2 regions of the Chryseobacterium sp. JV558 genome follow, and region 2 is predicted to be linked to the other one. Evidence: riboswitches for the same ligand, from Rfam matches in the RefSeq annotation. Region 2 holds a riboswitch; the other holds the start of a gene.
The links. Region 2 has a riboswitch for thiamine pyrophosphate ahead of thiS (sulfur carrier protein ThiS). Riboswitches for the same ligand answer to the same signal wherever they lie in the genome.
Positions count from the first base shown of each region.

Region 1: another riboswitch for thiamine pyrophosphate. It lies ahead of pnuC (nicotinamide riboside transporter PnuC); the one in region 2 lies ahead of thiS (sulfur carrier protein ThiS).

Region 1 covers NZ_WJHU01000001.1:932,029-936,246, reverse strand. The annotation lists gene GFU89_RS04360 (ferritin-like domain-containing protein) at 1-532, shown strand, start outside; gene GFU89_RS04355 (alpha-ketoglutarate-dependent dioxygenase AlkB family protein) at 799-1,410, shown strand; TPP riboswitch at 1,544-1,650, shown strand; gene pnuC (nicotinamide riboside transporter PnuC) at 1,676-2,272, shown strand; gene GFU89_RS04345 (hypothetical protein) at 2,259-3,290, shown strand; gene GFU89_RS04340 (RNA polymerase sigma factor) at 3,425-3,919, shown strand.
Region 2 covers NZ_WJHU01000005.1:114,028-118,245, forward strand. The annotation lists gene thiC (phosphomethylpyrimidine synthase ThiC) at 1-1,398, opposite strand, end outside; gene thiS (sulfur carrier protein ThiS) at 1,423-1,629, opposite strand; TPP riboswitch at 1,688-1,784, opposite strand; gene GFU89_RS17775 (hypothetical protein) at 1,891-2,733, opposite strand; gene GFU89_RS17780 (RluA family pseudouridine synthase) at 2,755-3,432, opposite strand; gene GFU89_RS17785 (hypothetical protein) at 3,444-3,764, opposite strand; gene panB (3-methyl-2-oxobutanoate hydroxymethyltransferase) at 3,768-4,218, opposite strand, start outside.

The DNA.
Region 1 (4,218 bases), on a different contig from region 2:
AGCAGCAACACGGAAAGCATCTGCAAAGACTCCGGCTAAAAAAGGTGCGGCAAAAGGGTTGGAAGACCTTTTTGAAGAGGCACTGAAAGATCTTTACTGGGCTGAAAAAGCACTTTTGAAAGCATTGCCAAGAATGATGAAAAACGCGACCAGTGAAAAACTTAAAACAGCAATAAACAAACATATTAAGGAAACGGAAGATCATGTTGACAGGCTGGAAAAATGTTTTAAAGCACTCGGTAAGAAAGCTCAGGCAAAGAAATGTGATGCGATGCAGGGACTGCTGGATGAGGGGAAAAGCATTATAGAAGAAACAGAGCCAGGAGCGGTAAGAGATGCAGGAATCATTGCAGCAGCACAAAAAGTGGAACATTATGAAATTGCTTCCTATGGTACACTTGCAGCCTTTGCAAAAGTATTGAAAGAGAAGGATTGTCTTAAAAATCTTTTGAGCACACTAGAAGAAGAAAAAAAATGTGATGATCTGTTAACAAAAATTGCTGATACTAATCTTAACAGCAAAGCAATATAAAACAATATTCAATTATAGAAAGGAGATCAGATATCAATTTGATCTCCTTTTTTATGTTGAGATCCCAGAGATTCAAGAAAGAAGTGGTAATAGTTTTGGTTATTTTTGTATCGTTTTTAATATATTTGTAGATATTATTTGTATCAATTGTAATTTCCTTCTATCGTATAATATTCAAAGAGTCAATAAAAGCTTCAAGAGTGCTCCGTGTTAGTAACGGTTGCTATGCTTAGGAATATAATTCTATTATTTAAAAATTAAAAAATATGACCCAGCTCAGCCTGTTCGACTCAGAAGAATTGTATGAATTTCCCAAAGATCTTCTGGAGTATCGAGAACATTTCCTGAGCCAGGAAGAAGCTGACAAACTTAAGACTCATTTGCTTGAAACAGCTCCCTGGAAACAAAGAACCCAGAAAATGTATGATAAAATGGTGCTGACACCGCGCTTAACGGCATGGTATGGAGATCCGAAAACGGATTATCCATTAGGAAATGGTAAAGTGGAGACTCATCTCTGGACACCTGAACTGTTTTCTTTAAAAGAAAGAATAAAAGAAACATTTGGCTATCAGTTCAATTCTGTATTGCTTAATCTTTACAGAGATCACAATGACTCTGTTGCCTGGCATCGGGATAAGGAAAGCAGATATGGAAACCGCCCGGTGATTGCATCAATAAGTTTAGGACAAACCAGAAACTTTGATTTCCGGAAAAAAGATCACCATCAAAGTAAATACAGCCTTCCTCTTCCTCATGGTTCATTATTGATCATGAAAGGAGACTTGCAGGAGAACTGGGAGCACCGGATTGCTAAATCTGTAACTTCCATGAAGGAGCGTATCAATCTTACGTTTCGGCTGGTTCGTCAATTATAGAGTATTTATTTCTAAGCCAGATTCTTCGTAATTTGAGCAGTTAAAAAATATCTTGTGGTTCTCTCCACGAATGAATTTTATTTGAAATAAAAGCCTGATGTATTTTCTTTTTAAGCAAAAAAGCTGCACCTTTGCCCCAACAATGGGGTGCTACAGAACAGTGGCTGAGATGATACCCAGGAATGTACTTCCACACCTGATCCAGATAATGCCGGCGTAGGGATTGCTTACTTATCATCTCATCATTTGATTTCTAACAATTAATATGATGCAGGACATTTTAAAACAAATTACCTTACCGGAATGGTTCGGAGTCTTATTTTCAGTCATTCAGGTTTTACTGGCCCGTAAAAACAATGTCAATAACTATCTTTTCGGAATTGCCGGTATTCTGCTTACTTTGTATGTGATGCTTACCTCAAAACTGTATGCTGAATTTACATTAAATCTTTATTATTTGATCATGAGCATCTACGGATGGCTGTATTGGAAATTCGGGAAGCAAAAATCCGAAATGGAAATCTCTGTTACCTCAACCTTAGAAAAATGGATTACCGGAGGAATTGTACTGGGAACTTTTAGTCTGTTCTGGTTCTTTCTCACTCATTTTACAGATTCGGATGTTCCGGTCTGGGATTCTCTGGTAAGTGCTTTTGCATGGGCAGGAATGTGGCTGATGGCAAGACGGAAAATTGAAAACTGGGTGATCCTCAATATCAGTAATATTATTTCCATCCCTTTAATGATTCATAAGGAATTATATCTCTACGCTGTTTTGACGTCATTTTTATTTTTAGTGGCAATCTCCGGTTATATGGAATGGCAGAAACTTATTAAAACCAAAGCCAATGCTCAATACTAAAGACATCAGAAAAGAACTTCAGGGAGCTTCTGTAATTTCTGATAAGGTGATACAGCATATTCATGAAGAGGGATGGCTTAAGATCTGGGTTCCCAGGAAATACGGAGGATTGGGATATCGTTTTGAAGAGGGACTTAAAGCATTATTTGGCTGGGCTGAAACTGATGGAAGCTTTGGCTGGATGCTGACACTTTGTGCCGGAGCCAATTATTTTTCAAGAAATATAAAACCCGATGTGGCTCAATTGCTGTTCACTGATTCTAAAACCTGTTTTGGAGGAAGCGGAATGGTGGGCGGGACTGCAGAAAAGCAAAATGATAACACCTATATCATCAATGGATTATGGAATTTTGCCACAGGAGCTCCCCATCTGACTCATTTTACACTCAATGCCAGAATTACAGAAAATGGTAAGCCGATGGTAGATCATGAAGGTAATGAGAGGATTCAATCCTTCATTGTTCCCAAAGAACAGGCTGAAATCATCCCCAACTGGAAATCAATGGGAATGAAAGCCAGCGGAACTTATTCCTTTACCATTGAAAATGTTATCGTCAGCGAAGAGTGCAGCTTTGTGTACGACCATTTTTTCACTGATGATGTACTGGACAGCATTCCGTTTCGGGTTTTTGCAGATTTGACACTTTTGGTGAATTATCTTGGAATGGCTTCTCATTTTATTGAAGAAGCAGAGCTTATTCGTCCTCAGATCAATTTCAAAAACTTTGTTGAGTCTGTTGAAAAACATTTGGAAAAGGTGTTAGGTATGGCCAGAAATATTGAAAATATTCTTGCTGATAGCAAAGCGATTTCAGCGGATCATCAAAATGAGATTCATACTTACGGAACAGAACTAACCGAGCAATTGTCCCACCAAATACTTACTGTTTACACTCAGCTTGGAATCCGGGCAACAGCTACTGATTCTGCAATATATCAGGTGTTTTGTGATTATTTTACAGCAACGATGCACTCCAATTTCAGACCTTCCGCTGATGATTTAGATTTTTCTTTTTGAGGTAAATCGAAGTCTGTCAAAAGTCAAACTGTATTATGATTATGAATTTAAACTTAATATGAATTTAATATGATTGACATTGCTTTTAGATACTTTTGCATCATTGAGTTGTAGGTTCAAAGATATTTTAAAGGATGGATCATTTTAAAGAAATATATTCCGGTTACAAGCACAGGGTGTATTTTTTTGTGGCAAAATACCTTTCGGAAGAAGAAGATATTGAAGAAATTGTTCAGGATATTTTTATGCATGTCTGGAAATATTTATCCAAAACCAATTCACCTTCAGAAATTGAAGCACTCATTTTTAAATCTGCCAAACAGGAAATCTCCAACTTTTACCGTAAAAGGAAAATGATCTTTGTTCCGCTGGAAAATTCTACGGAAAATCAGGATGAAGAAACCTCCGAAATCGAAAAGCAGCTGCAGCAGGAAGATCAACTCAAAAAGATAGAAAACCTTCTGGAACAGGTTCCTGAAAGAAGCCGTGATTTTTTCATAAAAAATAAAATCCAGAATCTCAGCCTTTTTACCATTGCTCAGGAAAATCATATTTCCAAAACAGCTGTTGAAAAACATGTCAACAAGGTTTTGAAATTTCTAAGGACCAACTTGAATTTTTTCTTTTAACCTTTTCCGTTTATATTGATAACAAACTTCACTTCAAATCTGTATATCTAATTGTTTATTAGTTTTAATTAAGGCAGCTATATACAACTTACCTCATTGTCATCATGTAAAGCCTGGATTCTTCATTTCACTGCGTTACATTCTGAATGACAGAGTCATAATAATAAGAGAGCAGGATTAAGGTAAAGTTGTATCTAATTACATCAATTAATTTAAATAAAAATCAATTTCAACTTTAACCCAACATCAACCAATATGAACAAATCGTTAAATCAAAAAAATAGAGGTTGACGATTTTA
Region 2 (4,218 bases):
CATGGCGGCCCCAATTCCGGAAGTGATATGATCATACCCCGGAGCAATATCGGTAGTCAAAGGACCTAAGGTATAGAACGGAGCTTCATGGCATTCTTCCAGCTGCTTTTCCATGTTTTCTTTAATCATATGCATCGGAACGTGTCCAGGGCCTTCAATCATTACCTGTACATTGTGCTTCCATGCTATTTTTGTCAGTTCACCTAAAGTTTCCAGTTCTGCAAACTGAGCGGCATCATTGGCATCTGCAATAGATCCTGGACGAAGACCATCTCCAAGAGAGAATGCAACATCGTACTTCTTCATGATCTCACAGATCTCCTCAAAATGAGTATATAAGAAACTTTCCTGATGATGAAACAAACACCATTTAGCCATAATAGATCCTCCTCTGGATACAATTCCGGTTACTCTGTTGGCTGTCAAATGAATATATCTTAATAAAACTCCGGCATGGATCGTAAAATAAGAAACACCTTGTTCTGCCTGTTCAATCAGGGTATCTTTAAAAATTTCCCAAGTCAGATCTTCTGGAACTCCTTTTACCTTTTCCAATGCCTGATAGATGGGAACAGTACCAATTGGAACCGGGCTGTTTCTGATGATCCATTCTCTTGTTTCGTGAATATTTTTTCCGGTTGAAAGATCCATAATGGTGTCGGCTCCCCATCGGCAGGCCCATACCGCTTTTTCTACTTCTTCATCAATACTGGATGAAACAGCACTGTTTCCAATATTGGCATTAATTTTCACAAGGAAATTTCTTCCGATAATCATCGGTTCACTTTCCGGGTGGTTAATGTTATTGGGGATAATTGCTCTTCCTGCTGCTATTTCGTCTCTTACAAATTCCGGAGTAATCTTACTTTTCGGAGTGTTCGCTCCAAAGCTGTGTCCCGGATGTTGGAAAGCCATTTCTTTTGATACAGATTCAAGCTGTTCTATTCTTTGATTTTCCCTAATCGCTATATATTCCATTTCCGGAGTGATGATTCCCTGCTTTGCATAGTAAAGCTGGGTCAATTCTTTTCCTTCTTGTGCAACTTTAGGTTTATGATCATAAGAAAACCGCAGTTCATCCAAACGCGGATCTGCTAAACGAGCTTTTCCGTATTCAGAGGTAATCCCGTCCAGGATATTCACATCATTTCTGTCCAGAATCCATTGCTCTCTGATTCTTGGAAGCCCTTTCTGGATATCAATGACTGCATTTTCATCCGTATAAGGACCTGAAGTGTCATAAATGGTTACCGGAGCATTATGTTCAAAGCCGCCATTGGTCAATTTGGTCGGGCTAAGCTGTATTTCACGCATTGCTACATTGATAGGGTGTATTGTTCCCTCAACATAGATTTTCTTTGAGTTCGGAAATGGCGAACATGTAATGGAGTGAGCCATAAGTATTGGTATTAAATATGAGAATTAACCGCCTTGAGTGGCAGTAATGATTAAAACTGAATCGTTGTTATTAAGGAGTGTTTCTGCCCAGACTGACAGCGGAATAATACGGTTGTTGAGGGCTACAGCAATGCCTTTCTTTTTTCCAGGCAGCTCAATAGCCAATAATGCTTCCAGGTTTGCAGGAAGTACATCAAATGTTTTTCGGGTGTGGTTGATTATAAGTTCCATTCCTAATAATTTAAAATATACTTTAGGAATGGCTATCATTGTACAATAGAATGTACAGCAAAAGTCATCTACTTTTCCCTACGCTGGTATAATCCAGATCAGGTTCAAAGGGTAAAGTCTCAGTCTGTTCATAACAGACACCCCTAAAGTTTGGGACGAAGTTAGACATTATTTTGAAATAAGCAAAATTGATTTTTGCTTGGAATGAAAAAAGACCATCTCGATTTTGAGACAGTCTTCACTTTTATTTTAAATAGTTCGTTAGTAAAAAAGCTTCAGGCTTCCATCAGAATTATATTGATTAGTCCAATTTGATTGGTTCAGAAAAAATTCGGAGCTATAAGGTTTATACTCTTTCGAAATTCTTCTTTGAGGATTATTTTTTGATAATGAAAAGTAGAAATAATCTTCAAAAACACCTAAGTTCTTAAATGGATTTTGTGCAGAATCAAAGTTATCAAATGTAATTTCATTCGTAATGTAAGCATCAATATTATTATGCTTTTCAGTTTTAGTTGCCTTTTCTAAATTTCCTGAATTATTATAGATAAACTTTTCTAAGTATGTCAAAATATAATCTTGTGGATCAGTCGGATCGTATGGAACATTAGGATATTGAGTTAAAATTTCAATTAACTTTCCTGAAGTGTCATAAGTATAGGTCAAATACTTATCCATATATGAATTATTAACCTGTGGAATAACTACTTTAATAACTCTGCCTTGATTATCAAACTCAAGTTTCCTTTCATTCAATTGAACATTAAATGATGGATCTGAGCTATAATTTCCTACAACAGCTGTATTTCCTGTATAAGATATTTTAGTATAGATCAGATTTGTAAATCGGTCCGGAGCCCCCGAAGCTCCTGTCAACTTCAAAATTCCTCCTACTTTTTTACTAATTCTTCCCTGAGCATCATATTCGAACATATAATTTTGTTCCAATCCATTAAAGACAGGCGACAAAAAAGGATAATTCCATGCTATTTTACTTGTATTTTCAGTAATCATCTGTTGTGAATTATCAACTGGCATTTCATCATTGTCTGAACAAGATGCCATAACCAGCAATGTGGTTAATAAAAGTGATTTGAATTTCATGTTATAGTTTTTGTGATATACTTATTCTTCACAAGCTCTCCAGATTGCATCATTTTGCGGTACGGGAGCTATGATTTCAATGTTTTCTTTCGTTACCGGATGAATAAATTCCAGTTTTCTAGCATGAAGATTGATTCCTCCATCCGGATTGGAGCGTGGCGCTCCGTATTTCAGGTCTCCTTTGATTGGAACTCCTGTTTTGGATAATTGTGCTCTGATCTGATGGTGTCTTCCTGTTTCAAGATCAATTTCAAGAAGCTGATAATTATCCAGAGTTTTGATTACATTATAGGTCAGAATCGCTTCTTTTGCACCTTCAGTAGCTTTTGGAAAAACAATGGCTTTATTATTTTTTTCATTTTTCATTAAATAATGTACCAATCTCTGCCTTTGTGGAATCATTTCTTTCCCTACAACGGCCCAATACGTTTTTTTTATCTCCCGGTTTTTGACCATCTGCGTAAGACGGGAAAGTGCTTTGGAAGTTTTTGCATAGATCACCAACCCAGAAGTAGGACGGTCTATACGATGAACCAAGCCGAGAAAAACATTTCCCGGCTTAGCATCTCTTATTTTTATAAAATTCTTGATAGTTTCTAATAGTGATTCGTCTCCGGTTTTGTCCCCCTGTACAAGTTGACCTACCTTTTTATTGACCACCAGAAGATGATTGTCTTCATATATAATCTGCTCCTTCATAATGTGTCGTTCTATCTTCTGTTTCTATTGGACAGTGAAAGAATAATCCCCGCCAGAAGACCAACAGTCTTTACGGCTGAAAGTTTTGATCCTTCCGGTATAAATGCACCTAATACACAAATTACAGCGGCAGCATACATTGCATAGACAAAATTTTTGTTGCTAAGCAGCGGAGCCTGAATAAAAAAGCTGGCTCCTATCAAAACATAGAAAACCTTTCTTGAAAGTAAGTGATTGATTTCCGGGGAAAATAAATTAAACCATCCTACAGCAAGACAAATCAGTGCTGCGATAGATAATATTCCTTGGATAGATTGTTGTTGATTCTGCATGGATTAATAGCTTTCGTTTTCGTTTGGAAACTCTACACTCTTCACATCTTTTACATATTGAGCTACAGCTCCTGTAATTTCTGTGTAAAGGTCAAGATATCTTCTTAGGAATTTCGGACTAAAACCTTTGTTCATTCCTACCATATCATGATATACCAAAACCTGTCCGTCACAATCTGCTCCGGCACCGATTCCGATAGTAGGAATAGAAATGCTTTCTGTAACCTTTTTTGCTAATTCTGCAGGTATTTTTTCCAATACAACAGAAAAACAACCTAATTCTTCTAAAAGTTGTGCATCAGCGATCAGTTTTTCAGCTTCTGCTTCTTCTTTAGCTCTTACTTTATACGTTCCGAATTTATAAATAGACTGTGGTGTTAATCCCAAATGTCCCATTACCGGAATTCCGGCATTGATGATTTTTTTGATAGACTTGGAAATTTCTTTTCCGCCT